3 regions of the Leclercia sp. AS011 genome follow, and region 2 is predicted to be linked to each of the others. Evidence: predicted binding sites of a transcription regulator. Region 2 holds the regulator's gene; each other region holds the start of a gene.
What was found. Region 2 encodes PurR, which represses purine synthesis genes. Its sites were predicted from a motif close to CANGCAAACGTTTGCNTG; they were not measured.

Region 1 (10,115 bases), 1.1 Mb from region 2:
GCGGCGGAATCTGGCGACACCCTGGTGGTGACCGCCTCGGCCAACGAGCAAAACCTGAAGGATGCCCCGGCCAGTATCAGCGTCATCACCCAGCAGGACCTGCAGCGCAAGCCGGTGCAGAACCTGAAGGATGTGTTAAAAGACGTGCCGGGCGTGCAATTAACTGACGAAGGGGACAACCGTAAGGGCGTCAGTATTCGCGGTCTGGACAGCAGCTACACGCTGATCCTGGTTGACGGCAAACGCGTCAACTCCCGCAACGCCGTTTTCCGCCATAACGACTTCGACCTCAACTGGGTGCCGGTTGACGCCATCGAACGTATCGAAGTGGTGCGCGGGCCGATGTCCTCGCTATACGGCTCCGACGCCCTGGGCGGCGTGGTTAACATCATCACCAAAAAGATCGGCCAGAAATGGACCGGCACCCTCACCGCCGACACCACCCTTCAGGAGCACCGCGACCGCGGCGATACTTACGGCGGCCAGTTCTATACCAGCGGCCCGCTGGTGGATGGCGTCCTCGGCCTGAAGGCCTTTGGCAGCCTGACGAAACGCGATAAGGACGATCCGCAGGAATCATCAACCAGCGCTACCGGGGAAACCCCGCGCATCGAGGGCTTTACCAGCCGCGATGCCAACGTGGAATTTGCCTGGACTCCGAACGAGAACCACGATTTCACCGCGGGCTACGGCTTTGACCGTCAGGATCGTGATTCCGACTCGCTGGATCAGAACCGCCTTGAGCGCCAGAACTACTCCCTGAGCCATAACGGCCGCTGGGGTGTGGGTAACAGCGAGCTGAAATTCTACGGCGAGAAGGTCGATAACAAGAATCCGGGTAACAGCAACCCCATCACCTCTGAGAGCAACTCCGTTGACGGCAAATACGTTTTGCCGCTGGGCGAGATAAATCAGCTCCTGACCTTCGGCGGGGAATGGCGTCACGACAAGCTGAAGGATCCGGTGAACATCACCGGCGGTAGCAGCAGTACGACCTCGGCCAGCCAGTATGCGCTGTTCCTCGAGGACGAATGGCGGATCTTCGAGCCGCTGGCCCTGACCACCGGCGTGCGTATGGATGACCATGAGACCTACGGCGACCACTGGAGCCCGCGTGCTTATCTGGTCTATAACGCCACCGATACCCTGACGGTAAAAGGCGGCTGGGCAACAGCGTTCAAAGCGCCATCCCTGCTGCAGCTCAGCCCGGACTGGACCACCGGCTCCTGCCGTGGTGCCTGCGAAATCGTCGGTAGCCCGGATCTGAAGCCGGAAACCAGCGAAAGTTTCGAGCTGGGCCTCTACTACAACGGGGAGGAGGGCTGGTTAGAGGGCGTGCAGGGCAGCATTACCGCCTTCCAGAACGACGTGGATGACCGCATCAGCATCCTGCGCACGGCGAACGTTAACCAGGCGCAGGGCTATCCGAACTATGTTGGACTGAATGCCGACGGCGAGCCGATTTTCCGCTACTACAACGTCAATAAGGCGCGTATCCGCGGTCTGGAGACCGAGGTTAAGTTCCCGATTGCCGAAGACTGGCGCATGACGCTGAATTACACCTATAACGATGGACGTGATATCAGCAACGGCGGGAACAAGCCGCTCTCCGAGCTGCCGTTCCATACCGCCAACGGTACGCTGGACTGGCAGGCAAGCCAGGCGTGGTCCTTCTATGTGCAGGGGAATTATACCGGTGAGAAACGCACCGTCACCGATGGCGCAGCAACGCCGGGCGGTTACGTGGTGTGGAATACCGGTGGCGCATGGCAGGCCACGAAAAACGTCAAGCTGCGTGCGGGGGTGATGAACCTGCTGGATAAAGATCTCAGCCGTGACGACTACAGCTACACCGAAGAAGGGCGCCGTTACTTTATGGCGGTGGATTACCAGTTCTGATAGTGGGTTTGCCGGGGGCGCTGCGCTTGCCCGGCCTACGGGTTCGGTGCGGTCTGTTGCCCGGCCTACGGACTACCGGCTGGTGGGGTTTTGTAGGCCCGGTAAGCGAAGCGCCACCGGGCATGAAGCTGGCACTTACTTCAACAACTGCTGCGCATGGAAGCGCAGATGATCTTCAATAAACGACGCAATAAAGTAATAGCTGTGATCGTAGCCTGGCTGGATGCGTAACGTCAGCGGCCAGTCCTTCTGGCGTGCGGCTTCCGCCAGTACTGCCGGCTGTAACTGGCTGGCGAGGAACTGGTCCGCATCACCCTGATCGATAAGCGTCGGGATCGCCTGGTCCGGCTGGCTGGCCAGCATCAGCGCGCAGCTGTCCCACGCTTGCCAGGTCCCGGCATCCTCACCCAGGTAATTCGTGAAGGCTTTCTGCCCCCATGGCACCTGGGACGGGTTCACGATTGGCGCAAAGGCCGACACGCTGACGTATTTCCCCGGATTTTTCAGCGCCATCACCAGCGCACCGTGGCCGCCCATGGAGTGGCCGCTGATGGCACAGCGATCGGCTACCGCGAACTCCGCCTGGATCAGCGCCGGTAGCTCATCGCGCAGATAATCGTACATCCGGTAATGCTGCGCCCAGGGTTGCTGGGTGGCATTCAGGTAGAACCCGGCACCTTTGCCCAGGTCGTAACCGGCATCGTCCGCTACCTCATCCCCGCGCGGGCTGGTATCGGGCATCACCAGGGCGATCCCTAACTCTGCCGCCACCCGCTGGGCACCCGCCTTGGTGGTGAAGTTCTCATCGTTGCAGGTCAGGCCGGAGAGCCAGTACAGCACCGGCGGTTTTGCCCCACCGGTAGTCGGGGGCAGAAAGATACTGAACGTCATCGCGCAGTTCAGCACCGCGGAGTCGTGACGCCAGCGCTGCTGTCGACCTTCAAAACAGTGGTGCTCTTCGAGCAGTTCCATGCAGGGCTCCTTCAGGAAGGTTGTATAAAGAGATGAAGGTCATAATACAGATAATTCAATAACGAGTGAGTAACTTTCACTTCCGCATTAACCACATATCCTGCATCATGAATTTACGAAACTTTAACAACTGGAGTGGTCATGGCGCTGCGTATCGCGCTCAGCGGATTTGTGGTTCTGGTGGTGGCGATGGGAATAGGGCGCTTTGCCTTTACCCCGCAGGTGCCGCTGATGATTGCGGCAGGGCAACTGACTCTGACCAGCGCCGGGCTGGTGGCGGCAATGAACTACCTCGGCTATCTGGTGGGGGCCTGGGATGCCATGCGAGCGCACCGGTTTGTCGAGGGCCGTCTGTGGCTGGGGATTGTGGGCGCGGTGGCGCTGACCCTGCTCTCAGCCGTTGCGGATAACGCCATCGTCCACGGGCTGCTGCGGTTTGTGATTGGCTGCATGAGCGGCTGGTCGATGGTGCTGGTGGCCGCCTGGACCAACGAGCGGCTGGCCCATTTCGGCAAGCCGGGCCTGAGCGCTGCGGTCTTCGCCGGGCCGGGGGCGGGGATCACCATCAGCGGTCTGCTGGCGGTGTGGATCCAGGCGCACGGGCTGTCGGCCAGCGCCGCCTGGCAAATCTACGGCGTGCTGGCGCTGGTGCTGATCGCGCTGGTGGCCCGCTACCTGCCGCGTGCCGGGCAGCTGCATCGCCCGGGCACCACCCCGGAGCCGCTGACCCTGACCCGCGATCTGCGGCGTCTGGTCTGGAGCTACAGCCTCGCCGGGTTTGGCTACATCCTCCCGGCGACCTTTTTGTCGCAGATGGCGGCGCTGCGCTTTCCGGGTAGCGCGTTTGCTCAGTTTGTCTGGCCGGTTTTCGGCGTGGCCTCGGTGCTGGGCATTGCCCTGAGTATCGCCCTGCGCCATGTCTCTACTTCAAACCGCAGGCTGGCGCTGGTGCTCTGGCTGCAGGCGGTGGGGGTGATTGCCGCCTGGCTGTTGCCGGGGATGGCCGGTCTGGTGACAGGTGCGCTGCTGGTCGGCGGCGGATTTTTATGTGCGGTGCAGCTCTCGTTGCTCTACGGGCGCGAGCTGGCACCGAATCACACGCGGTACATGGCCGGGTTACTCACTACTGGCTATGCGGTCGGGCAGTTGATTGGCCCGATGACCTCGGCGTTGTCGAGCTGGCTCACCCATCAGCTGGAGCCCGCTCTGGGCCTTGCGGGTATCGCCCTTTTGGTGGCGGGCGGGCTGGTCTGGCAGCGTCAGGTTGAAAGGTAACGGCAATTGGAATAATTATCGCGGTGAATACTGGATTATGCTCGCCGCCTCACGCACAATGAGTGCACATTTTGCCCCACGGAGGGCAGAAGAGCACCGCACCTGCAGGAGAAAAGAATGTCATCAATGAGTAAAGAAGCAGCTCTCGTCCACGAAGCGCTGGTTGCACACGGTCTCGAAACCCCGTTGCGTCCACCGGTTCAGGATCTGGACAACGAAACGCGTAAACGTCTTATTTCCGGGCATATGACCGAAATCATGCAGCTGCTGAATCTCGATTTGAGCGATGACAGTCTGATGGAGACCCCACGCCGCATCGCCAAAATGTATGTCGATGAGATTTTCTCCGGGCTTGATTACGCGAACTTCCCGAAAATCACCGTCATTGAAAACAAAATGAAGGTGGATGAGATGGTGACGGTACGTGATATCACCCTGACCAGCACCTGTGAACACCACTTTGTGACCATCGATGGCAAAGCGACCGTGGCCTATATTCCAAAAGACGCGGTCATTGGTCTGTCGAAGATTAACCGCATCGTGCAGTTCTTTGCCCAGCGTCCGCAGGTGCAGGAGCGTTTAACCCAGCAGATCCTTATCGCGCTGCAAACGCTGCTTGGTACCAACAACGTGGCGGTATCCATTGACGCGGTGCATTACTGCGTGAAAGCGCGCGGCATTCGCGATGCCACCAGCGCCACCACCACCACCTCGCTGGGCGGCCTGTTTAAATCCAGCCAGAACACCCGTCAGGAGTTCCTGCGCGCCGTGCGTCACCACGACTGATCGTCAGGGCAGAATAGACATGGAAAGAAATGTCACGCTGGATTTCGTTCGTGGCGTCGCTATTCTGGGTATTCTGCTACTCAATATAAGCGGCTTCGGTCTGCCGAAAGCCGCTTACCTTAATCCCGCCTGGTATGGCGATATTACCCTCAGCGACGCCTGGACATGGGCGGTGCTGGATCTGTTCGCCCAGGTTAAATTCCTCACCCTGTTTGCTCTGCTGTTCGGAGCCGGTCTTCAGCTGCTGCTGAAACGCGGTAAACGCTGGATCCAGGCCCGCCTGTCGCTGTTGGTCCTGCTCGGGTTTATTCATGGTCTGCTGTTCTGGGACGGCGATATTCTGCTGGCCTACGGGCTGGTGGGGCTCATCTGCTGGCGCATCATCCGCGATGCGCAGGATATCAAAAATCTCTTCAATACTGGCGTGGTGCTGTTCATCATCGGCGTCGCCATCCTGCTGCTGCTGGGCGTGATATCGGGCGGCTCCACCAATCGCTCCTGGGTGCCGGACGCCGCCAACCTGCAGTATGAGCAGTACTGGAAGCTGGGCGGGGGGATGGAGGCCATCAGCAACCGCGCCGATATGATTGGTAACAGCCTGCTGGCGCTTGGGGCGCAATACGGCTGGCAGCTGGCGGGAATGATGCTGATCGGCGCTGCGCTGATGCGTACCGGCTGGCTGAAAGGCGAGTTTAGCCTGCGTCACTACCGGCGTACCGGGCTGTGGCTGGTGCTGCTCGGCCTGGCGATTAATCTCCCGGCGGTGATCGCCCAGTGGTATGTCAGCTGGGACTACCGCTGGTGTGCGTTTCTGTTACAGGCCCCGCGCGAACTGAGCGCACCCTTTCAGACCATCGGCTATGCTGCGCTGATATACGGCTTCTGGCCGCAGCTCTGCCGTTTCCGGCTGGTGATGGCGATAGCCTGCGTCGGGCGCATGGCGCTCAGCAATTACCTTCTCCAGACGCTGATCTGCACTACATTGTTCTACCACCTCGGCCTGTTTATGCATTTTGATCGCCTGCAGCTGTTGGGCTTCGTCCTGCCCATCTGGCTGGTGAATATTCTGTTCTCCGTTTTCTGGCTGCGTCATTTCCGCCAGGGGCCGCTGGAGTGGCTGTGGCGACAATTGACCGCACGTGCTGCAGGGGTTTCATTAAGTAATACATCCGGATAACGATCTGGATCACAATCATTAACAAAACGGATGTAACCGTTTTCATCCTTGTGAGCTTCTTCACGTAGTCCTCCCTCTCTCGCTGCCAGAATAGTCACCTTGCTAAACACAGGGGGTGTCTGTGAGTTGCTGCAATCTAAATAAGGGTGGTGAATATGATCACCATTCGTGACGTCGCGCGTCAGGCGGGCGTTTCTGTCGCCACCGTTTCCCGGGTCCTCAACAACAGCGCGCTGGTCAGTCCGGAGACGCGCGAGAGCGTGATGAAAGCCGTCACCGCGCTGGGCTACCGGCCAAACGCTAACGCTCAGGCGCTGGCAACCCAGGTCAGCGACACCATCGGCGTGGTGGTGATGGACGTGTCGGATGCCTTCTTTGGTGCCCTGGTGAAAGCCGTAGACATGGTCGCCCAGGAGCACCAGAAAAACGTGCTGATCGGCAACAGCTATCACGAGGCGGAAAAAGAGCGTAACGCCATTGAGGTGCTGATTCGTCAGCGCTGTAACGCCCTGATCGTCCACTCAAAAGCCTTAAGCGATGAGGAGCTGTCGGCCCTGATGGAGCAGATCCCCGGCATGGTGCTGATCAACCGCATCGTGCCCGGCTATGCCCACCGCTGCGTCTGCCTTGATAACGTCAGCGGCGCGATGATGGCGACGCGGATGCTGGTGAATAACGGACATCAACGCATCGGCTATCTTGCTTCAAGCCACCGCATTGAAGATGACGAAATGCGGCGTGAAGGCTGGCAGAAAGCGTTACTGGAGCAGGGCATTACCGCCTCGGACAGCTGGATCGGCACCGGCGCGCCGGACATGCAGGGCGGGGAGGCGGCTATGGTGGAGCTGCTTGGCCGCAACCTGCAGCTGACCGCGGTCTTTGCCTATAACGACAGCATGGCCGCAGGCGCGCTGACGGCATTGAAGGACAACGGCATTGCGGTGCCACAGCATCTGTCATTGATTGGTTTCGATGATATTCCGATTGCCCGTTACACGGACCCGCAGCTGACCACGGTGCGCTACCCGATCGCCTCGATGGCCCGGCTGGCCACGGAGCTGGCGTTACAGGGTGCCGCAGGGAAGCTGGATATCTCCGCAACCCACTGTTTCATGCCGACTTTAGTGCGTCGCCATTCGGTTGCCATTCGGCAAATTGTGGCGCCGATCACTAACTAATAATCAGCGGTGATGTAACCGTTTTCAATTTGTGAGTAAATTCACAGTAAGTTAACAATGCGCTGTCTATGATGTCAGCGTTTTAGTGACTGAAACGCTATGTAACGGTGAATAATCACTTTCACTATAGCCAGGGCACGTTAAACATCCAAAAAAACGCATTCTGGAGCGTTACCGACCAAGGAAGATAGAAATTTTATAAGTGGACTTCGGCCGGCATTAACGTTTCCTTAACACTTGCCCGCCGATCGTTATTCACACGAACTACCCTGCATAAAAACCGGAGATATCATGAATAAGAAGGTGTTGACTCTGTCTGCTCTTATGGCAAGCATGCTTTTTGGTGCGACCGCTCACGCTGCAGATAGCCGTATTGGTGTGACTATCTATAAATACGACGACAACTTTATGTCTGTTGTGCGTAAGGCCATCGAAAAAGAGGGTAAATCAGCGCCAGACGTGCAGCTGCTGATGAATGACTCCCAGAATGACCAGTCAAAACAGAACGACCAGATTGACGTTCTGCTGGCAAAAGGCGTGAAAGCGCTGGCTATCAACCTGGTTGACCCGGCGGCTGCAGGCACCGTTATTGAGAAAGCGCGTGGTCAGAATGTGCCAATTGTCTTCTTCAACAAAGAACCTTCCCGTAAGGCGCTGGATAGCTACGACAAAGCCTTCTACGTGGGCACCGACTCTAAAGAATCCGGCATCATTCAGGGCGACCTGATTGCTAAACACTGGGCGGCTAACCCGAACTGGGATCTGAACAAAGACGGTCAGGTGCAGTTCGTTCTGCTGAAAGGCGAGCCAGGCCACCCGGATGCTGAAGCACGTACCACTTACGTGATCAAAGAGCTGAACGACAAGGGTCTGAAAACCCAGCAGCTGGCATTAGATACCGCCATGTGGGATACCGCCCAGGCGAAAGATAAGATGGACGCATGGCTGTCCGGCCCGAACGCTGACAAAATCGAAGTGGTTATCGCCAACAACGATGCGATGGCTATGGGTGCAGTAGAAGCCCTGAAAGCACACAACAAATCCTCTATTCCGGTATTTGGCGTGGATGCGCTGCCAGAAGCGCTGGCACTGGTTAAATCTGGCGCCATGGCCGGTACCGTTCTTAACGATGCCAACAACCAGGCAAAAGCCACCTTCGATCTGGCGAAAAACCTGGCAGAAGGCAAAGGCGCAGCTGACGGCACCAACTGGAAAATCGACAACAAAGTTGTTCGCGTACCTTACGTTGGCGTAGATCAGGAAAACCTGGCGCAGTTCACCGGTAAATAAGTTTTAGCATTCCACTGGGCGCAGTTTCTGCGCCCTTTTATCACGCGACGCGAGGCCGAGAAGGTATAATTATGGTCAGCACAACGACTCAGTCGTCCGGTGAATACTTGTTGGAAATGAGCGGTATCAACAAGTCTTTTCCCGGGGTTAAAGCACTGGATAATGTTAATTTAAAAGTACGGCCTCACTCCATTCACGCCTTAATGGGTGAAAATGGTGCGGGTAAATCAACATTATTGAAATGCTTATTTGGGATCTATCAAAAAGATTCTGGCAGCATTCTTTTTCAGGGGAAAGAGATCGATTTCCATTCTGCCAAAGAGGCACTGGAAAACGGTATTTCGATGGTTCACCAGGAACTTAACCTGGTTCTTCAACGTTCTGTTATGGACAATATGTGGCTGGGTCGTTATCCGACCAAAGGCGTATTTGTCGATCAGGACAAAATGTATCGTGATACCAAAGCGATTTTTGATGAACTGGATATTGATATCGATCCGCGTGCGCGCGTCGGTACGTTATCCGTTTCACAAATGCAGATGATTGAAATTGCCAAGGCCTTCTCCTATAACGCGAAAATCGTGATTATGGATGAGCCTACCTCTTCGTTAACGGAAAAAGAGGTGAATCACCTGTTCACCATTATCCGTAAGCTGAAGGATCGCGGCTGCGGCATCGTCTATATCTCGCACAAAATGGAAGAGATCTTCCAGCTGTGTGATGAGATCACGGTCCTGCGTGACGGCCAGTGGATCGCCACCCAGCCGCTGGAAGGGCTGGACATGGACAAGATCATCGCCATGATGGTCGGTCGCTCCCTGAACCAGCGTTTCCCGAATAAAGAGAACAAGCCGGGCGAAGTGATTCTGGAAGTGCGCAACCTGACGTCGCTGCGTCAGCCCTCCATCCGCGATATCTCCTTCGACCTGCATAAAGGCGAAATCCTTGGGATTGCCGGTCTGGTGGGGGCCAAGCGTACCGATATCGTGGAGACCCTGTTCGGGATCCGTGAGAAATCCGGCGGGACCATCACCCTGCACGGCAAAAAGATCAATAACCATAACGCCAACGAAGCCATTAACCATGGTTTTGCGCTGGTGACGGAAGAGCGTCGCTCGACCGGTATTTACGCTTACCTGGATATTAACTTTAACTCCTTAATTTCTAATATTCATAATTACAAAAACAAAATCGGTCTGTTGGATAATTCCCGCATGAAGAGCGATACCCAGTGGGTAATTGACTCGATGCGCGTAAAAACCCCAGGACACCGCACGCAAATTGGCTCGCTCTCCGGTGGTAACCAGCAAAAGGTTATTATTGGCCGCTGGTTATTAACTCAACCTGAAATTCTGATGCTGGATGAACCCACCCGCGGTATCGACGTTGGTGCAAAGTTTGAAATTTATCAGCTGATTGCTGAATTAGCCAAGAAAGATAAAGGGATTATTATTATTTCGTCCGAAATGCCGGAATTGTTAGGGATCACAGATCGTATTCTGGTCATGAGCAATGGTCTCGTTGCCGGAATTGTTGAA
Region 2 (10,115 bases):
CCCATCCCGCTGGAAATCACTGCCCCACCGGCCGCCGCCCCCAGCGCATTCCCCAGGTTAAAGGCACCGATATTCACCGACGACGATAACCCCGGCGCATCGCTGGCCACGCGCATCACGCGCATCTGCAACGGCGGAACTACCGCGAAGGTCGCCATGCCCCACACCACCATCGCCACGGCCGCCCCCACTTCATTACGCGCCAGCCACGGAATAGCCAGCATAATGACGATCAGCAGCAGTAAAAAGCCTTTCAGGGTGCCGCTCACGGATTTGTCCGCCAGCTTGCCGCCCAGATAGTTGCCGATGGAAAAACCGACGCCAATCAGCACCAGCATGGCGGTGATAAAGGCCGGTGTCGCCTGGTTGATATCATGTAACACCGGGGCAATGTAGGTATAGAGGGTGAACATCGCGCCAGCGCCGAGAACCGTGGTCAACAGGGCAGAGAGCACCTGCGGACGCAGCAGCACCGCCAGCTCTTTGCGTACCTCCGGCTTTTCACCCGCCCCACCAGCCGGCAGGGAGAAGAACAGCGCAATCATCGACACCACGCCCAACAGTGCGGTGGCCAGGAAGGACATTCGCCAGCCAATTACTTCGCCCATCCAGGTTGCAGCCGGCACGCCGCCGATATTGGCGATGGTCAGGCCCATAAACATGGTGGCGACGGCGCTGGCCTGCTTGTGCTTCGGCACCACGCTGGCCGCCACTACCGACCCGAGGCCAAAGAAGGCGCCGTGGTTCAGGCTGGTCAGGATACGCGACAGCATCAGGGTGGTGTAATCCGGCGACAGCGCCGAGAGGACATTACCGACGGTAAAGATCGCCATCAGGAAGATCAGCGCATTGCGGCGTCCGCGATGGGACAGCAGCAGGGTCATCAGCGGCGCACCCACCATCACGCCGATGGCGTAGGCGCTGATCAGCATCCCTGCAGCGGGAATAGAGACATCCACGCCCCGGGCGATAACCGGCAACAGGCCCATCGGGGAAAATTCGGTCGTGCCGATACCAAAGGCACCAATGGCCAGGGCCAGCAGCGGAAAATTGATTCTCATACTTCAACTCCAGACACCGTGTCGTGAGGCGACACAGAACAATGAAGGCGAAAGCATGACATCAATCGCAAAAAATGAGAAGTTAACAATTTAGCAAAAGATTTTTGCAGGGTGCGTAACAATCAGCGGAAGGAACGAGGGAGAGCTGACCTCTCCCGCATCAATCAGTGCAGTGCCGCAGTCAGACCGCTGGCAACAATCAGGCTCAGAACAATAATAGTGGTAATCAACGAAAACTTAAGATCGGTACTCATCAATTTTTCTCCTTTTAATCACCCTACGAAGAGTGAGCTTGCTCATTTTTACACAGTTCAGGGTAAAAATCTTGCTGGATTTAGATTGATATCGGTTTTTGCTCTTCCCCTTTTGCCCAAGATAAGACAAAATTCCACGCTAAATTTATTAGCGTACCGGCCATTGACCCCCTCCTGACGTCCTGTGTCGTTTTCCCGGCGTACCGCAATTCAAATTGCGCAATTAGGGCGAGTGAAGGCAAACGTTTACCTTTTGGTTTTTCAGGAGCTTAGATATGGTCTGGAGTGACATCTGATGGCAACAATTAAAGACGTGGCGAAACGCGCAAACGTTTCCACTACAACCGTATCACATGTTATTAACAAAACCCGCTTTGTGGCGGAAGAGACCCGCAACAACGTCTGGGCGGCCATAAAAGAGCTGCACTACTCTCCCAGCGCCGTGGCCCGCAGTCTGAAGGTTAATCACACCAAATCTATCGGCCTGCTGGCGACCAGCAGCGAAGCGCCCTATTTTGCGGAAATTATTGAAGCGGTAGAGAAGAACTGCTTCCAGAAGGGCTACACCCTGATCCTCGGCAACGCCTGGAACAGCCTCGAAAAACAGCGGGCCTATCTGTCGATGATGGCGCAAAAGCGCGTCGACGGTCTGCTGGTGATGTGTTCCGAATACCCGGAACCCCTGCTGACGATGCTGGAAGAGTATCGCAATATTCCAATGGTGGTGATGGACTGGGGCGAAGCCAAAGCGGACTTTACCGACTCGGTGATCGATAACGCCTTTGAAGGCGGCTATATGGCCGGTCGCTATCTGATCGAACGCGGCCACCGTGAAATCGGCGTGATCCCGGGAGCGCTGGAGCGCAACACCGGCGCCGGACGCCTTGCAGGCTTTATGAAGGCGATGGAAGAAGCATTAATCACGGTGCCGGAAAACTGGATCGTGCAGGGCGACTTTGAGCCGGAGTCCGGCTACCGCGCGATGCAGCAGATCCTCTCCCAGAGCCCGCGCCCGACCGCCATCTTCTGCGGCGGGGATATTATGGCGATGGGTGCACTCTGTGCCGCCGACGAGATGGGCCTGCGCGTTCCGCAGGACGTGTCGCTGATCGGGTATGATAACGTGCGCAACGCCCGCTTCTTTACCCCGGCGCTGACCACCATCCACCAGCCGAAAGATTCGCTGGGGGAGACCGCCTTCAACATGCTGCTGGACCGTATCGTCAATAAGCGCGAGGAGTCTCAGTCCATTGAGGTCCATCCACGCCTGATTGAACGCCGCTCCGTTGCGGATGGTCCGTTCCGCGACTACCGCCGTTAATCCTCTCCGGGAGTCAGCCCCTCTGGCTCCCGCAGCCACTCCCTGTTCATCGTTTCACTGTCGCCAAGATAATCCAGCAGCCAGGCCAGAGCCGGTGACATATCGTTTTGTTGCCAGGTCAGGCAGCACGCCGCATCCGGGAAAGGGTTTTCCAGCGACAGCGCCACCCATTTGCCGCTGTCGATCCACGGACGGGCAAAGTGCACCGGCACCATTCCCACGCACAGTCCGGCCGAGAGGCAGGTGGCTGAGGATTCCCAGTCCGGGGTCACGATCCGCCGCTGGTTGTCCAGCAGCCAGGTGATGCGTTTGGGCAGCGAGCGGGAGGTATCTTCGCGCACCAGCGAGGGCCAGTTGCGCAGGGTATCATCGCTAAGCGGCCCTTCCATGGCGGCCAGCGGGTGATGGTTGGCGACCACGCAGCTCCAGCTCAGCGTCCCCATATCGCGAAACGCATAGCGTCCCCCGACCGGGATCGCCTGGGTGGCACCGATCGCCATCTCCACCCTGCCGTCCGCCAGCGCGTCCCAGACGCCGTTAAAGACCTCCTGGGACACCCGCAGTTCGACGTCGGAAAAGTGGCGGTAAAAATCGACAATCATCTGCCGGGTGCGCTCGGGGCGGACGATATTATCCACCGCGATGGAGATATGGCTGCGCCAGCCGTTGGCGATCTGCTGGCACTGCTCGCGGGTGATCTGCATTTTTTTGATAACAGACCGTCCCTCTTTAAGGAACCACGCCCCGGCGGGGGTCAACTCCACGTCGCGATGACGCCGCTCAAACAGCGGCACCGCCAGCCACTCCTCCAGCTGACGCACGGTGTAGCTGATGGCGGAGGGAACGCGATGCAGCTCCTGGGCTGCCCCGCTGAAGCTGCCGTTACGCGCCACGGCATCCACCACTTCAAGAGAATATTCTGACCACATTTTCTGCCTGCAAATTTTTTGAATGCAACCGCCAAATATTAGCGTTTCACAAGCGGGTTTGCACTCCCTACACTCACCGGCTACCCCTACCTGCGCCCAAACGGAGAATAGAACAATGACACCCGGGAAAGGATTTTTAGTCTGGCTCGGCGGCTTAAGCGTGCTGGGCTTCCTCGCCACCGATATGTACCTGCCTGCTTTTTCGATCATGCAGGAGGATCTGCAAACCCCGGCGGCGGCCATCAGCGCCAGCCTGAGCCTGTTCCTGGCGGGTTTTGCCTTTGCCCAGCTGCTGTGGGGCCCGATGTCCGACCGCTTTGGCCGTAAGCCGGTGCTGCTGGCCGGTTTAGCCATTTTTGCTCTTGGCTGCCTCGGCATGCTGTGGGTTCGCGATGCCACCTGGCTGCTGGTGCTGCGCTTTATTCAGGCGGTGGGGGTTTGCGCCGCGGCGGTAACCTGGCAGGCGCTGGTGACCGATTACTATCCGGCCTCACGCACGAACCGTATTTTTGCCACCATCATGCCGCTGGTCGGGCTCTCTCCGGCGTTGGCCCCGCTGCTGGGCAGCTGGATCCTCGCCCACTTCAGCTGGCAGGCGATTTTTGCGGTACTGTTTGCGATTACTCTGGTGCTGATGATCCCGGCCTTTAGCCTCAAACCGGCGGCGGCTAAAAAAGGCCAGTCTGAACAACGCGTGACTTTTGTATCGCTGCTGCGTTCGCGCACCTACCGCGGCAACGTGCTGATTTATGCCGCCTGCTCCGCGAGCTTCTTCGCCTGGCTGACCGGTTCGCCGTTTATTCTGAGCGACATGGGCTACAGCCCGGCGGCGATTGGCCTGAGCTACGTGCCGCAGACCATCGCCTTCCTCATCGGTGGCTATGGCTGCCGCGCCGCGCTGCAGAAATGGCAGGGTCACCAGATGCTGCCGTGGCTGCTGGGCCTGTTTGCCGTCAGCGTGATTGCCACCTGGGCGGTCGGGTTTATCACGGGTGTGGGCCTGGCCGCGCTGCTGATCCCCTTCTGCCTGATGGCGGTGGCGAACGGCGCGATCTACCCCATTGTCGTGGCGCAAGCGCTGCGTCCCTTCCCGCAGGCAACCGGCAGCGCCGCCGCCCTGCAGAACACGTTGCAGCTGGGTCTCTGCTTCCTGGCGAGCCTGCTGGTGTCCTGGCTGATTGCCACTCCGCTGCTGACCACCACCAGCGTGATGGTAGCGACCGTGGTGCTGGCGGCGCTGGGCTATCGGATGCAGTACGTCCCCGCGGGCCAGCAGGATGAGCGTCTGCACGCCGAATCATCCCGGGCCTGACGGAATTATTGATTAGCTTGCTAACAATATCCTGTTGAATCACCAGGATATCAGTCCTATACTGACTTGAGCGTTCTGATAAATACTAAAAATATTAAGTGTTAACGGGAGCCGGAGTGCTCCCGTTTTACCATGGATGGCCTTTCGGCAAGGGTCCTCTCCCTTCCTCTGTTCTACGTCGGATATTAGCCTCACGGGTTACACCGTGAAATTTCTCACTCTACATAAAGAGCGTCTACGCTATTTATGGATTCTGATCACATCAGGTGATGGAGAAGCTATGAGTTCATCGTGTATAGAAGAAGTCAGCATCCGGAATGATGACTGGTTCCGGATCGTTAATGAATTGCTGAGCCGCGCGGGTATTACCATCAACGGCCCGGCCTCCTCCGATTTACAAATTAAACACCCCGATTTTTTTAAACGCGTCCTGCAGCAGGGCTCGCTGGGTCTTGGCGAGAGCTATATGGACGGCTGGTGGGAGTGCGAGCGGCTGGATATCTTTTTCAATAACGTCCTGCGGGCGGGGCTGGAAAAGCAGTTGCCCAGCCACCTGAAGGATACGCTACGGATCGCCACCGCCCGCCTGTTCAACCTGCAAAGTAAAAAGCGCGCCTGGATCGTCGGCAAAGAGCATTACGATCTTGGTAACGATCTCTTCAGCCGCATGCTCGACCCCACCATGCAGTACTCCTGCGGTTACTGGAAAGAGGCAACCACCCTCGAACAGGCGCAGCAGGATAAACTCCGTCTGATCTGTGAAAAACTGCAGCTGAAACCCGGCATGCGGGTGCTCGATATCGGCTGCGGCTGGGGCGGGCTGGCGCATTTTATGGCGCATCATTATGGCGTCAGCGTGGTGGGCGTGACCATCTCAGCGGAGCAGCAACGCCTGGCCCAGGCGCGCTGTGCCGATCTGGATGTCACTATTCTGTTGCAGGATTATCGCGATCTGCGCGACCAGTTCGATCGCATCGTCTCTGTGGGGATGTTCGAACACGTCGGGCCGAAGAACTACCGCACCTATTTTGAGGTGGTGGATCGTAACCTGAAACCGGATGGTCTGTTTCTGCTGCACACCATCGGCTCTCAAAAAACCGATCATCGCGTCGACCCCTGGATCGATAAATACATCTTTCCGAATGGCTGTTTACCTTCAGTACGCCAGATCGCCAATGCCAGTGAACCCCATTTTGTCATGGAAGACTGGCATAACTTCGGCGCTGATTACGATACCACCCTGATGGCATGGCATGAACGTTTCCTCGCCGCCTGGCCGGAGATCGCAGACAACTATTCCGAACGATTTAAACGGATGTTCAGCTATTACCTGAATGCCTGTGCCGGGGCGTTTCGCGCCCGGGATATTCATCTGTGGCAGGTGGTGTTTAGCCGCGGCGTGGAGCACGGCCTGCGGGTGGCGCGCTAAACAAAACACCCCGGCAAGCCGGGGTGTTTTTTTATTACGCGTCGTTGAGCGTCTGTTGGATGGCGGCCGCCTCTTTAGCCGCCAGCACCCGCTCCACGGTATCGACCACCGCCTGAGTTTGCGGATCGATTTCAATATTGACCCGATGGCCCAGCTTTTTATTGCCAAGGGTGGTGCGCTGCAACGTCTCCGGGATCAGGTGTACACAGAAACGGGTTGGGGTCACTTCGCCCACCGTCAGGCTGATGCCGTCCACGCCAATAAATCCTTTATAAAGGATGTATTTCATTAACGACGGATCCTGAACTTTAAACCAGATCTGGCGGTTATTTTCCGAGGTCAGGATTTTAGAAATTTCAGCGGTAGTCATAATATGGCCCGACATTAAATGTCCGCCGATTTCATCGCTGAATTTCGCCGCGCGTTCCACGTTCACAATATCCCCTTCAGCCAGATCGCCCAGGTTAGTGATACGCAGCGTTTCCTTCATTAAATCGAAACTGATCAGGTTCCCGTTGATTTCGGTGACCGTCAGGCAGCACCCGTTGTGCGCAACCGATGCCCCGGTCTCCAGCCCATCGAGCATCTCATCCGGCAGGGCGACGACGTGGGTGCGGAAGTTGGGTTTTTCATCAATAGACACCAGTTTCGCGGTGCCCTGCACAATACCAGTAAACATGCTTACGACTCCTGTTTGTTCCTTCGGTGAAGACACCGTTTTATCGCACCACAATAACAGTTGAAAATAGAGGTTGCCAGTACCCCACCTTTTCTGGCGATTTTTTCACTAGATAATTAGCTTATCCCCGCTACAATAGCTGGAATTCCCCGCATCTTCTTTTTGCTGCTTTTTCGCAGCGGCTTTTTCTCTTTCAAATAACAACAATATCAAAGGTGTTCACGTGCAGAAGTACTTGATTGAAGCGCGTCAGTTATTAGCTCTGGCGATCCCGGTAATACTCGCGCAAATTGCCCAAACCTCGATGGGATTCGTCGATACCGTGATGGCGGGCGGCTACAGCGCCACCGACATGGCCGCGGTCGCCATCGGCACCTCTATCTGGCTGCCGGCGATTTTATTTGGTCACGGCCTGCTGCTGGCGTTAACCCCGACCATTGCGCAGCTCAACGGCTCCGGGCGTCGGGAGCGTATTGCCCATCAGATCCGCCAGGGGTTCTGGCTGGCCGGTTTCGTCTCGGTGCTGATCATGATCGTCCTGTGGAACGCGGGCTATATTATTCATGCCATGCGCAATATCGATCCGGCCCTGGCCGATAAGGCCGTGGGTTATTTACGCGCCCTGCTCTGGGGGACGCCAGGATATTTATTCTTCCAGGTGGCACGAAACCAGTGCGAAGGCCTGGCGAAGACCAAACCGGGCATGGTGATGGGGTTTATCGGGCTGTTAGTGAATATTCCGGTGAACTACGTCTTTATTTATGGCCATTTCGGCATGCCGGAACTGGGCGGCGTCGGCTGCGGCGTGGCGACGGCGGCGGTGTACTGGGTGATGTTCTTTAGCATGCTGTCGTACGTTAAGCGCGCGCGTTCCATGCGCGATATTCGCAACGAAGCCGGTTTCAGCAAGCCGGACATGGCGGTGGTAAAACGTCTGGTGCAGCTGGGCCTGCCTATTGCCCTGGCACTGTTCTTTGAAGTGACGCTGTTCGCGGTGGTGGCGCTGCTGGTCTCCCCGCTGGGGATTGTCGACGTGGCCGGTCACCAGATCGCCCTTAACTTCAGCTCGCTGATGTTCGTGCTGCCGCTGTCGCTGGCCGCCTCCGTGACCATTCGCGTCGGCTATCGCCTCGGCCAGGGTTCTACCCTGGATGCGCAAACCGCCGCCCGCACCGGGATTGGCGTTGGGGTATGCATGGCGGTCTGCACCGCGCTGTTCACCGTCACGCTGCGGGAGCAGATCGCCCTGCTCTATAACGACAACCCGGAAGTGGTGATCCTCGCCTCCCAGCTGATGCTGCTGGCGGCGGTGTATCAGATCTCCGACTCCATTCAGGTGATCGGCAGCGGCGTGCTGCGTGGCTACAAAGATACCCGCTCGATCTTCTTTATCACTTTTATCGCCTACTGGGTGCTGGGGCTACCGAGCGGCTATATTCTGGCCCTCACCGACCTGGTGGTGGATCGGATGGGCCCCGCCGGTTTCTGGATGGGCTTTATTATCGGCTTAACCTCCGCCGCGATCATGATGATGCTGCGCATGCGTTTCCTGCAACGCCAGCCATCAAGCGTGATTTTGCAACGCGCTGCACGCTAATTGCGCAGTAGCCGCCCGCGGGCGGCTACTTTCTCCGCATTTTGCGCGGGAATGAAGCAATCGCGTGAATTCGTGAAGAAATTTGCAGTTTTCCTCTTGCCTGATGCCCGCACTGCCGCTAATATTCGTCCCCGTTGTCACACACAACAATGCGTTCATAGCTCAGTTGGTTAGAGCACCACCTTGACATGGTGGGGGTCGTTGGTTCGAGTCCAATTGAACGCACCATTCTCTACAGTGCGTCCGTAGCTCAGTTGGTTAGAGCACCACCTTGACATGGTGGGGGTCGGTGGTTCGAGTCCACTCGGACGCACCATTTCAGCAAGTCCTCAGTTATTCCTTTTTTTACTCTTTCGCAAATCAAAACGACTCACACGCGTTATTTATGCTTCCCGCATACCGTACTGATGCCGCTGACAAATCGCGCAGCGATCCGTTTCCGCGTTAAAGGTATAAAATGCACGCTGGCAGCAGCGGCAGGTTTTTTGATGCCATGGAAAGCGCAGCGTCATGTTTTCTCCTACCCGCTCCTCAATGCGAATGGCGTCCACGGGACAGACCACCGCGCAGCTGTTACAGCCGGTACAGGATGAGGACGAAAACGTCAGCGCCCCCTCGCTCAGGCTCAATGCCTTCTCTCCACAAACTCTGGTGCAGGCCCCGCACACCGTACACTGCGCCCGATCCAGCAACAGCTGATATTCGCTAATTGCAGATAATGCCTGACGACGGGCCCGACGCCCGATGTTCACGGTGGCAGACTGCACGTCCGTTTCGCTGGCCTTAATAAAGTGTCGCCGCCCGGCGTTGATTGCTTTTTGTTGCGGCGGGAGGATCTGCCAGACCGGGGCATTCAGCTCCCGGAGCCGGATATTGAGTGCCGCAACGGCGCGCACCCAGCCGGGAAAGGCCTCCATCTCCATCTCCACCGCCCGGATCCCGTGCTGCTGATGCCACATCAGTAATTCATCCACGCAGGGCTCCAGCGTGGAAAAGGGGGCCACCAGCGTTGATGCCGTATAGTGGCGGGTTTCAGGGCGAATATTTTGCAGCGCATCCGTCGGACAGACGAACAGGCAGCGGCCACAGCGCAGGCAATCCAGCGCGTTAAGGGTCGGGGTGGTGGCAGTGGCGGTAATGGCCTGCACCGGGCACACCGCCACGCAGGCCTCGCAGTCGTGACGGGAAAGCTGATTATGCAGGCAGGACTCCCCCACGCCGGGCGGCGCGGGGGGGTGCGTGAGGCGAAACAGCGCCATCAGTTAATGCAGAAGAACATAAAGCGGAACAGCACTTCAGCCAGCACCAGCAGCAGACTGCCGACCATCAGCCCGAGCTTGCCCTGCCGCCATGCGCTTACCGCAAACAGCAGCGCGCCGAGCACGGATAAGATCCAGCTGAACAGCCGCAAACCGCTGAGCTGGGCAAACATCTCCATGGGCTGGTGCGGGAACGTGACAACGCCGCTCAGGCTGGCGCTCGCCAGATATGCCACATAGCCCGGCTGCGCCAGCAGGCGGATGGTGACAATCG
Region 3 (10,115 bases), 990 kb from region 2:
TTGTGATGTACAAGCGGGTGATCCTGACCGGTGACCACATCACCGACTCGACCTCCAGCCAGGACGAATACAACCAGCCGCAGGTTAACATCTCGCTGGATAGCGCGGGTGGTAACATCATGTCTAACTTCACCAAGGACAACATCGGTAAACCGATGGCGACCCTGTTCGTGGAGTACAAAGACAGCGGTAAAAAAGATGCGAACGGTCGCTCCATCCTGGTGAAAGAGGAAGAGGTGATTAACATCGCCAACATCCAGTCTCGCCTGGGGAACAGCTTCCGTATCACCGGCATCAACAACCCGAACGAAGCCCGTCAGCTCTCGCTGCTGCTGCGTGCCGGTGCGCTGATTGCGCCGATTCAGATTGTTGAAGAGCGGACGATCGGTCCAACACTGGGTATGCAGAACATTACTCAGGGTCTGGAAGCCTGCCTGGCAGGTCTGATCATCTCCATCATCTTTATGATCTTCTTCTATAAGAAGTTCGGCCTGATTGCGACCAGTGCGCTGATCGCTAACCTGGTGTTGATCGTCGGCATTATGTCCCTGCTGCCGGGGGCGACGCTCACCATGCCAGGCATTGCGGGTATCGTTCTGACCCTTGCGGTGGCGGTCGACGCCAACGTACTGATCAACGAACGTATCAAAGAAGAACTGAGCAACGGTCGCTCAGTCCAGCAGGCGATTGACGAAGGTTACCGTGGTGCCTTCAGCTCCATCTTTGATGCGAACGTAACAACACTGATTAAGGTAATTATCCTGTATGCAGTGGGTACCGGCGCGATCAAGGGCTTTGCTATCACCACCGGTATCGGTGTGGCAACGTCAATGTTTACCGCTATCGTCGGCACCCGTGCCATCGTGAACCTGCTGTACGGCGGCAAGCGCGTTAAAAAGCTGTCTATCTGAGGAGTGCGTTGTGGCACAGGAATATACTGTTGAACAATTGAACTACGGCCGTAAAGTCTGGGACTTTATGCGCTGGGACTACTGGGCCTTTGGCATATCAGGTTTTCTGCTGATCCTGTCCATCGCCATCATCGGCGTGAAGGGTTTTAACTGGGGTCTCGATTTTACCGGTGGTACGGTAATTGAGATCACCCTGGAAAAACCGGTCGATATGGACCAGATGCGTCAGTCGCTTGAGAAGGCGGGCTTTGAAGAGCCGCTGCTGCAGAACTTTGGCAGCAGCCGCGACATCATGGTGCGTATGCCGCCGGTGAAAGATGCTAACGGCAGCCAGGAGCTGGGCAGCAAGGTCGTGACCGTGATTAACGAAACGACCAGCCAGAATGCGACGGTAAAACGTATCGAATTCGTTGGCCCGAGCGTGGGTGCGGATCTGGCCCAGACCGGTGCGATGGCACTGCTGGTGGCGCTGCTTTGTATCCTGGCGTATGTCGGTTTCCGCTTCGAGTGGCGTCTGGCTGCCGGGGTGGTTATCGCCCTGGCGCACGACGTGGTGATCACCATGGGCGTTCTGTCGCTGTTCCATATCGAGATCGACCTGACCATTGTGGCCTCGTTGATGTCGGTTATCGGTTACTCGCTGAACGACAGTATCGTGGTATCGGACCGTATCCGTGAAAACTTCCGTAAGATCCGTCGCGGTACGCCGTACGAAATCTTTAACGTGTCGTTGACCCAGACGCTGCACCGTACCTTGATCACCTCCGGGACCACCCTGATGGTGATCCTGATGCTGTATCTCTTCGGCGGCCCGATTCTGGAAGGCTTCTCGCTGACCATGCTGATCGGTGTTTCCATCGGTACGGCCTCGTCCATCTACGTCGCGTCCGCGCTGGCGTTGAAACTGGGCATGAAGCGCGAGCACCTGCTCCAGCAGAAAGTCGAGAAAGAGGGGGCGGATCAGCCGTCCATTCTGCCGTAAGACACCGTCTTTCGCGTTAACAGAATCCCGGTCAATTGGCCGGGATTTTTTTTGCCTGCTCCTGACAAACACTCCTGACACTATGCTGTCAGGAGGCCTGGCGTAGACTCCTTCTGAACTCAAACAACAGGCAGGAGGATGTATGAAAAGTGTGATTAACTGGTTTGAAATTGCGGTCGCGGATATGGATCGTGCCATCAAATTTTACGAGCCGGTGATGCAGGTGGCGCTGAGACGCGAGAAAATGGATGTTGCAGAGCTGGCCATTTTCCCTCATGAGGATCCGGCCACCGGAGGCGCGCTGGCAAAATTTGACGGCATTACACCCTCGCCCCAGGGCGCTATTATTTACCTGCATACTGACAACCTGGCGGCAACGCTGGATCGCGTAGCTTCTGCAGGCGGTGAGTGCGTGTTTGGTCCGCTGGAGTTACCCAACGGTATTGGCACTATTGCCCTGTTTACCGACAGCGAAGGTAATCGCGTCGGCCTCCATCAACCCGCCTGAGAGCAAAAATAACATGACCCGACGCGCTGACCGCTTGTTCCAGATTGTACAGATCCTGCGGGGCAGGCGTCTGACAACGGCAGCGCATCTGGCAGAGAGGCTGAGCGTTTCCGAGCGTACGGTCTACCGTGATATCCGGGATCTGTCACTCTCTGGCGTGCCGGTGGAAGGGGAGGCGGGGAGCGGCTATCGTCTGATGTCGGGCTTCGACCTGCCGCCGCTGATGCTGACCAACAGGGAGTCCGAAGCCTTGATGGTGGCGATCCGCCTGCTCAAAACCTGGGGCGGGGAGTCGCTGTCACGTGAGCTGGAGTCGGCGCAGGAAAAGGTGCTGGCGATCCTGCCGGAAGAGAGCCGACGCAAGGCCGAGCAGACCCGGATCTACGCGCCGGATATCGCCATGCAACCCCACTCCCGCAGCGGCTTCGACGTGATCCATCAGGCGATTTCAGCCCAGCGCGTGCTGGCGCTGCACTATCGTGATGAGAGCGGGCAGTTGTCTTCTCGCGATGTGCAGCCGCTGGGGCTGTTCTTCTGGGGGGAACACTGGCTGCTGGCGGCGTGGTGTGAACGGCGCGATGACTATCGCTGTTTCCGGCTCGACAGATGTCTGAATATCACCCTCACGGACAGACGCTTTAGTGAGAGCGCGGATCGCTCACTGGCGGATTTTTTGAGAAAGGTTAAGCAATAAAAAAAGCCAGCTCCTGAGCTGGCTTTTTTGCCCGGCGGCGCTGCGCTTGCACGGGCCTACAACACCGTAGGCCGGGTAAGCGAAGCGCCACCCGGCGATACAGGCACAACTTATTAGAAGTTGTAACCCACAACCAGGTAACCACCCCAGCCGGTAGAGCGGACGCTGAAGTTGCCATCGCCAAAGTTCAGGCTGGCGTCGTCGTTCCACTGACCACCGTTGTGCCAGTAACGGGCCACAACAGAGTAATGCCAGTGATCGTAGTTCAGCGCCAGGATGTGGCTGGAGGCGATGGAGTCGTTGGTACGCGCTTTCTTACCGTTCAGGTCACGGAAGTCGTTGTCGCCCAGATCTGAACCCCAGTCAAAGTTGGTGAACCCGATGTAGCTCAGGTTGCCGCCCCACAGCTGGGTGATTGGCACAAAGTATTTCACTTTGAAACGGTAGCCATCCCACTCGTTTTCGTTCGCTGCGCCATAGTTCTGCCACTGGTATTTGGCATACACGTTCATGGACAGGCTCATCGGCAGACCGGTGTCGATGTCAGTACCCAGACCCATGTACCAGGTGCTCTGGCGACCGGACTTGTTGCGGCCCATGTCGTAGATGTAGTTGTTTGCGAAGTACCACTCTTTGAACGGACCAAACGCCAGGCTGGTGCCGGTCAGCTTATCGATGGAGAAGCGCGGTTCGATCTCCATGAACAGTGGAGAACCGTGGTTCCAGATACCTTTCGCATCCGTGTTACCGCCGAAGAAGACCGGTGCATCCATGTAGCCATAGAAATCAAACCAGTCTTTCTTGGCGAAGGCTTCGTATTCCAGGTAGGTATCGTTGCGGATCTGTGGTCCAAAACGGGTGTGGTAGCTGCCGACGACGTTAACGCTCTGGTGCCACCAGTCGGAAACGTACTCGGGTTTATCGTTTTCGGCTGCCTGCACAGCGAAAGTAGAGGAGAGTGCCAGCGCTGCACCGGCTGCCAGTAATGTTTTTTTCATAATAATGCCACTGATTTGAAATCCCTTACGGGAGTGAAAAAGGCGCGAATTGCGTTTCTAAATATTTCGTGTTTCTGGGAGCCTATTATAGGAATCCTTGCTCACAAAAATATGTGTTGTTTCACAGTTCTCTCACATACGTAATCGATTGCGTTCACGTTTGCGTATTTTTAACGGAGCGGATTGTAATGGCAAACATTTCTGTTGCCAATGTTTCAAAGCTCAGAAGAGTGCGGAACGTGTAACACGTTCCGCAGGGGGATTATTGCGCGACGGGCTGAATATCGTGGATGCGGATAAAACCGAGCTGGTCAGGCGTCAGACCATTCAGCTGAAGCGGAATGTCGACATCGCTGGGTGCCAGCACGCTGGCCGGGGCATTGATCAGCTGGGTCTGGACGTTCAGCTCCTGGAAGCTGTCGGTTGTGCCCTGGATCTGGCCCCACTCAACGGTGGCGCTAAAGGCTGGCAGCGGATCGTTTGATTCTCCCTGAATGCGCAGCGTTGCGCGGGTGCCGTCGGCGTTAGGCGCGACGTTTACCAGCGACATCTTCAGCGTGCCAATCTGGCTGTTCAGTCGGGCAGGAGTGTTGGATCCGGTCAGCAAATAGACGCCGCTGGTCGATTTGGCGTTCAGCGCATTCTGCTGGGTGATTTTGACCGTTTCCTGGTTGAGCTTGTTCATGGTGCTATTCAGTGAACTGATGCTCTGATTCATCTGGCGCACTTCGCTTTGCTGTGCACAGGCGCTGAGGCTAAAAAGGCTTCCCAGCAGCAGAACATGAAGGTAACGTCTTGTCATGGCAATTATTTCCCTGAAATAACGGATTCTGCTAAGGGTAGTCAACGAAGCTGCCCTGCGTATAGATCCTTTATCTCAAAAACGCTCCTTCTTTGTTGTCAGCCCTGTTCAGGGTAAAATGGAGTTCAGTCAACCCGATAGCCAGGACACCGTATGCATTGCCCATTCTGTCTCGCCGTGGATACCAAAGTAATTGACTCCCGACTCGTAGGAGAGGGCTCATCCGTGCGCCGCCGCCGTCAGTGCCTGGTGTGTAACGAACGCTTCACCACCTTTGAAGTGGCGGAGCTGGTGATGCCCCGCGTCGTGAAAAGTAACGACGTCCGCGAACCTTTCAACGAGGAAAAGCTGCGCAGCGGGATGCTAAAAGCACTGGAAAAACGGCCAGTCAGCGCAGATGACGTCGAAATGGCGCTTAATCACATCAAAACCCAGCTGCGCGCCACCGGCGAGCGCGAGGTACCGAGCAAAATGATCGGCAACCTGGTGATGGAACAGCTTAAAAAGCTCGATAAAGTAGCCTATATCCGCTTTGCTTCTGTTTACCGCAGCTTTGAAGACATCAAAGAGTTCGGTGAAGAGATCGCCCGCCTACAGGATTAAGCACATGCAGGATGAGATTTACATGGCGCGAGCGCTGAAGCTGGCGCAACGCGGTCGGTTTACCACCCACCCGAATCCCAACGTCGGCTGCGTTATTGTTAAAGATGGCGAGATCGTCGGGGAAGGTTTTCACTACCGTGCCGGTGAGCCGCATGCCGAAGTCCATGCCCTGCGCATGGCCGGCGAGAAGGCGCGCGGTGCTACCGCCTACGTCACGCTGGAGCCCTGCAGCCATCATGGCCGCACCCCACCGTGCTGTGATGCCCTTATCGCAGCGGGCGTATCACGGGTTGTTGCGGCGATGCAGGATCCCAACCCGCAGGTGGCCGGTCGCGGCCTCTATCGCCTGCAGCAGGCCGGTATTGAAGTCAGCCACGGTCTGATGATGAGCGAAGCTGAACGCCTGAACAAAGGCTTCCTCAAGCGGATGCGGACCGGTTTTCCCTATATTCAGCTGAAGCTGGGTGCTTCGCTGGATGGCCGCACGGCGATGGCCAGCGGGGAAAGCCAGTGGATCACCTCCCCGCAGGCAAGGCGCGATGTGCAACGTCTGCGCGCGCAAAGCCATGCTATTCTCACCAGCCATGCCACCGTACTGGCCGACGATCCTGCGCTGACCGTGCGCTGGGATGAGTTAAACGCGGATACCCAGGCGCACTATCCGCAGGAGAATTTACGTCAGCCGCTGCGGATTGTGGTGGATCGGCAGAACCAGGTTACCCCTGAGCACCGCATTGTGCAGCAGCCGGGCGAGACCTGGTTTGCCCGCACGCAGGAAGATGCGCGCAGCTGGCCGGAAGGCGTGCGCAGCATTATGGTGCCGGAGCACAACGGGCATCTGGATCTCGTGGTGCTGATGATGCTGCTGGGTAAACAGCAGCAGATCAACAGCATCTGGGTCGAAGCGGGCCCCACGCTGGCCGGGGCGCTGTTGCAGGCCGGGCTGGTGGATGAGCTGATTGTCTATCTGGCGCCTAAACTTTTAGGCAGCGACGCCCGCGGCCTGTGCGTGTTGCCAGGGCTGGAAAAACTGGCTGATGCGCCTGCGTTTAACTTTAGCGAGATACGCCCGGTTGGCCCGGATCTCTGTCTCCACCTGACCACCGCGTAAGGCTTGCCTAAATAGGGAAGCAGTGCGCAAAATATTATGATAAAATCCGCCCCCCTGCGGGGCCACCAAATGAACCCGTTAAGGAAGAGTATGAACATTATTGAAGCAGCCGTTGCTACCCCGGACGCTCGCGTCGCCATCACCATTGCGCGTTTCAACAACTTCATCAACGACAGCCTGCTGGACGGCGCGATTGACGCCCTGAAACGTATCGGCCAGGTGAAAGACGAAAACATTACCGTTGTCTGGGTTCCGGGTGCTTACGAACTGCCTCTGGCAGCGGGCGCACTGGCGAAAACCGGCAAGTACGACGCGGTTATCGCACTGGGTACTGTGATTCGTGGCGGTACCGCCCATTTTGAATATGTTGCGGGTGGGGCAAGCAACGGTCTGGCGCACGTGGCACAGGATGCAGAAATTCCTGTCGCTTTCGGCGTACTCACCACTGAAAGTATTGAACAAGCCATCGAACGTGCTGGCACCAAAGCCGGTAACAAAGGTGCAGAAGCTGCACTGACCGCGCTTGAAATGATCAACGTATTGAAAGCCATCAAGGCCTGATTTTTTTGTAAGGGGAATTCCGTGAAACCTGCTGCTCGTCGCCGCGCCCGTGAATGTGCCGTTCAGGCACTTTACTCCTGGCAGTTGTCCCAGAACGACATCGCTGATGTTGAATACCAGTTCCTGGCGGAACAAGACGTCAAAGACGTTGACGTCGTGTACTTCCGTGAACTGCTGTCGGGAGTGGCGACTAATAGCGCGTATCTCGACGGTCTGATGAAGCCGTACCTGTCCCGTCTGCTCGAAGAGCTGGGCCAGGTTGAAAAAGCGGTGCTGCGTATCGCACTGTTTGAACTGTCTAAACGTGACGATGTGCCTTACAAAGTGGCCATCAACGAAGCGATCGAACTGGCGAAAACCTTCGGTGCTGAAGACAGCCACAAATTTGTGAATGGCGTACTGGATAAAGCTGCACCTGCGATCCGTCCCCGTAAAAAGTGATCCGCAAGCCGGAGTTTCGTATCGCCTTTGGGCGGTGCGGGCTCCGGTTTTTTTATTTTATTTGCTGAGGCATAACGTATGGCATGTGGCGAATTTTCCCTGATTGCCCGTTATTTTGACCGAGTCAGAAGCTCGCGTCTCGATGTGGAAACCGGCATCGGCGACGACTGTGCACTTCTCAATATCCCCGACAAACAGACGCTGGCGATCAGCACCGACACCTTAGTGTCCGGGCATCATTTCCTGCCGGATATCGATCCTGCCGATCTGGCGTATAAGGCGCTGGCGGTGAACGTGAGCGATCTGGCGGCAATGGGCGCCGATCCTGCGTGGTTAACGCTGGCGCTGACCCTGCCAAAAATTGATGAAAGCTGGCTTGAAGCCTTTAGCGACGCGCTGTTTGAACAGCTTAACTATTACGATATGCAGCTGATCGGCGGTGATACTACTGCTGGTCCGCTGTCGATGACGCTGGCGATCCACGGCTATGTGCCGGTAGGGCGCGCGTTGAAGCGCTCGGGCGCAAAACCGGGCGACTGGATTTACGTCACCGGTACGCCGGGCGACAGCGCAGCAGGGCTGGCTATTTTGCAGAACAGGTTAACCGTGCCGGATGCGGATGATGCGGCGTACTTTGTGAAACGCCATTTGCGTCCGACGCCGCGTATTCTGCACGGCCAGGCGCTGCGCGACCGCGCCAGTTCCGCTATCGATCTCTCGGATGGGCTGATCTCCGATCTGGGCCATATCCTGAAAGCCAGCGGCGTGGGCGCACGGATCGATCTGGATCTGTTCCCGCTCTCTGACGCGATGCGCCGGCACGTGGAGCCAGAGCAGGCGCTGCGCTGGGCACTCTCCGGCGGCGAAGATTATGAGCTGTGCTTTACCGTTCCCGAGCTGAACCGCGGCACGCTGGATGTGGCGTTAGCCAATCTGGGCGCCGGGTTTACCTGTATCGGCCAGATCATGCCGGAAAGCGAAGGGATGCAGTTTGTGCACAACGGCGCGCCGGTGACGCTAGACTGGAAAGGGTACGACCACTTTGCTTGATCTGGTGCGGCCTGTATTGCCGGGTGGCGGCTTCGCCTTACCCGGCCTACAAGTGCGGTCGTAGGCCCGGTAAGGCAAAGCCGCCACCGGGCTTTTTTATTACTTAAATCCCACCACCGGGTGCTGCTTGTACGGCGTCTCAAGCTCGGCAATCTGTTCCGGCGTCAGGGTGATATCCACGGCGTTAATCAGCTCGTCGAGCTGCTCTTCGCGCGAGGTGCCGATAATCGGAGCGGCAACGCCCCGCTTGCTTAGTACCCATGCCAGCGCCACCTGGGCGCGCGTCACGCCAAGCTCCTCAGCAATTCCCGTTAAGCGTTCGGCAATCTGCGCGTTATTGGCTTCAGTTTCTTCATACAGCGTTTTGCCAAACTCATCCGATACCGAGCGGGCAGTGGTTTCGCCCCAGGGGCGGGTTAAGCGTCCACGCGCCAGCGGGCTCCAGGGGATCACCGCCACGCCGTGTTGATAGCACAGGGGCAACATCTCGCGCTCTTCTTCACGGTAGATCAGGTTGTAATGGTCCTGCATGGTTACAAAGGGTGCCCAGCCGTGCTGTTCCTGCAGCGCCAGCGCTTCGGCAAACTGGGCGGCATGCATCGACGAGGCACCGATATAGCGCGCTTTGCCCGCCCGGACGACATCGTTCAGCGCTTCCAGCGTCTCTTCAATTGGGGTGTTGTAATCCCAGCGGTGGATCTGCAGCAGATCGACGTGATCCATGTTCAGGCGTCGCAGGCTGTCATCAATGGAGCGCAGGATCTGCGCCCGGGAGAGGCCTTCCGCCAGATCGCCCACCTGATGATAAACCTTGGTGGCAACCACCACCTCGTCGCGGCGGGCGAAGTCGCGCAGCGCCCGGCCCAGGATCTCTTCGCTGCTGCCGTCGGAGTAACTGTTGGCGGTATCAAAGAAGTTAATGCCACCCTCGAGGGCGTGTTTGATGATCGGACGGCTGCTCTCTTCCGGCAACGTCCAGGCGTGCTTACCCCGGTCCGGCTCGCCAAAGGTCATGCAGCCCAGGCAAAGACGGGAAACCTTAAGATCCGTTTTTCCTAATGTATTGTATTGCATGGTTCCACTCCTGCTGATTGCTTAAAACGTACCGTTAAGCATAGCAGGAGCGGAAAGGGGAGGGATTATGCCAGCCAGGCGCTGATGTGGGCTTCGATGCCTGCGGCATCCAGGCCGATATCGGCGCGCGCTTCGTCCTGTGTACCCTGCGGGATAAAGCGATCCGGCAGGCCGAGGTTCAGCACCGGCACGACGTTACGCTTCGCCATCAACACTTCGTTCACGCCGCTGCCTGCGCCACCCATGATGGCATTCTCTTCCAGAGTGACCAGCGCCTCGTGCTGTGACGCCATCTCCAGAATCAGCGCCTCATCGAGCGGCTTCACAAAGCGCATATCCACCAGGGTTGCGTTGAGGGATTCTGCCACTTTTGCCGCTTC

Region 1: the regulator PurR is predicted to act here: its motif matches at 6,139-6,156, upstream of galS (HTH-type transcriptional regulator GalS).
Region 3: the regulator PurR is predicted to act here: its motif matches at 4,231-4,248, upstream of WFO70_RS11855 (nucleoside-specific channel-forming protein Tsx).

Annotation. Positions count from the first base shown of each region.
Region 1 is NZ_JBBCMA010000001.1:366,368-376,482, forward strand. Features, by position in the region: gene cirA (catecholate siderophore receptor CirA) at 1-1,899, shown strand, start outside; gene fghA (S-formylglutathione hydrolase) at 2,035-2,871, opposite strand; gene WFO70_RS01660 (YbfB/YjiJ family MFS transporter) at 3,013-4,146, shown strand; gene folE (GTP cyclohydrolase I FolE) at 4,264-4,932, shown strand; gene yeiB (DUF418 domain-containing protein YeiB) at 4,952-6,109, shown strand; gene galS (HTH-type transcriptional regulator GalS) at 6,265-7,287, shown strand; gene mglB (galactose/glucose ABC transporter substrate-binding protein MglB) at 7,579-8,577, shown strand; gene mglA (galactose/methyl galactoside ABC transporter ATP-binding protein MglA) at 8,649-10,115, shown strand, end outside.
Region 2 is NZ_JBBCMA010000001.1:1,496,512-1,506,626, forward strand. Features, by position in the region: gene WFO70_RS06990 (MFS transporter) at 1-1,061, opposite strand, end outside; gene cydH (cytochrome bd-I oxidase subunit CydH) at 1,226-1,315, opposite strand; gene purR (HTH-type transcriptional repressor PurR) at 1,611-2,636, shown strand; gene punR (DNA-binding transcriptional activator PunR) at 2,633-3,565, opposite strand; gene punC (purine nucleoside transporter PunC) at 3,681-4,877, shown strand; gene cfa (cyclopropane fatty acyl phospholipid synthase) at 5,158-6,306, shown strand; gene WFO70_RS07020 (riboflavin synthase subunit alpha) at 6,341-6,985, opposite strand; gene mdtK (MdtK family multidrug efflux MATE transporter) at 7,209-8,582, shown strand; tRNA gene WFO70_RS07030 (tRNA-Val) at 8,734-8,810, shown strand; tRNA gene WFO70_RS07035 (tRNA-Val) at 8,822-8,898, shown strand; gene WFO70_RS07040 (4Fe-4S binding protein) at 8,966-9,841, opposite strand; gene WFO70_RS07045 (dimethyl sulfoxide reductase anchor subunit family protein) at 9,841-10,115, opposite strand, start outside.
Region 3 is NZ_JBBCMA010000001.1:2,491,228-2,501,342, reverse strand. Features, by position in the region: gene secD (protein translocase subunit SecD) at 1-911, shown strand, start outside; gene secF (protein translocase subunit SecF) at 922-1,893, shown strand; gene WFO70_RS11865 (VOC family protein) at 2,036-2,401, shown strand; gene WFO70_RS11860 (helix-turn-helix transcriptional regulator) at 2,415-3,095, shown strand; gene WFO70_RS11855 (nucleoside-specific channel-forming protein Tsx) at 3,209-4,093, opposite strand; gene WFO70_RS11850 (DUF3251 domain-containing protein) at 4,356-4,895, opposite strand; gene nrdR (transcriptional regulator NrdR) at 5,049-5,498, shown strand; gene ribD (bifunctional diaminohydroxyphosphoribosylaminopyrimidine deaminase/5-amino-6-(5-phosphoribosylamino)uracil reductase RibD) at 5,503-6,609, shown strand; gene ribH (6,7-dimethyl-8-ribityllumazine synthase) at 6,700-7,170, shown strand; gene nusB (transcription antitermination factor NusB) at 7,192-7,611, shown strand; gene thiL (thiamine-phosphate kinase) at 7,690-8,661, shown strand; gene WFO70_RS11820 (aldo/keto reductase) at 8,761-9,735, opposite strand; gene dxs (1-deoxy-D-xylulose-5-phosphate synthase) at 9,801-10,115, opposite strand, start outside.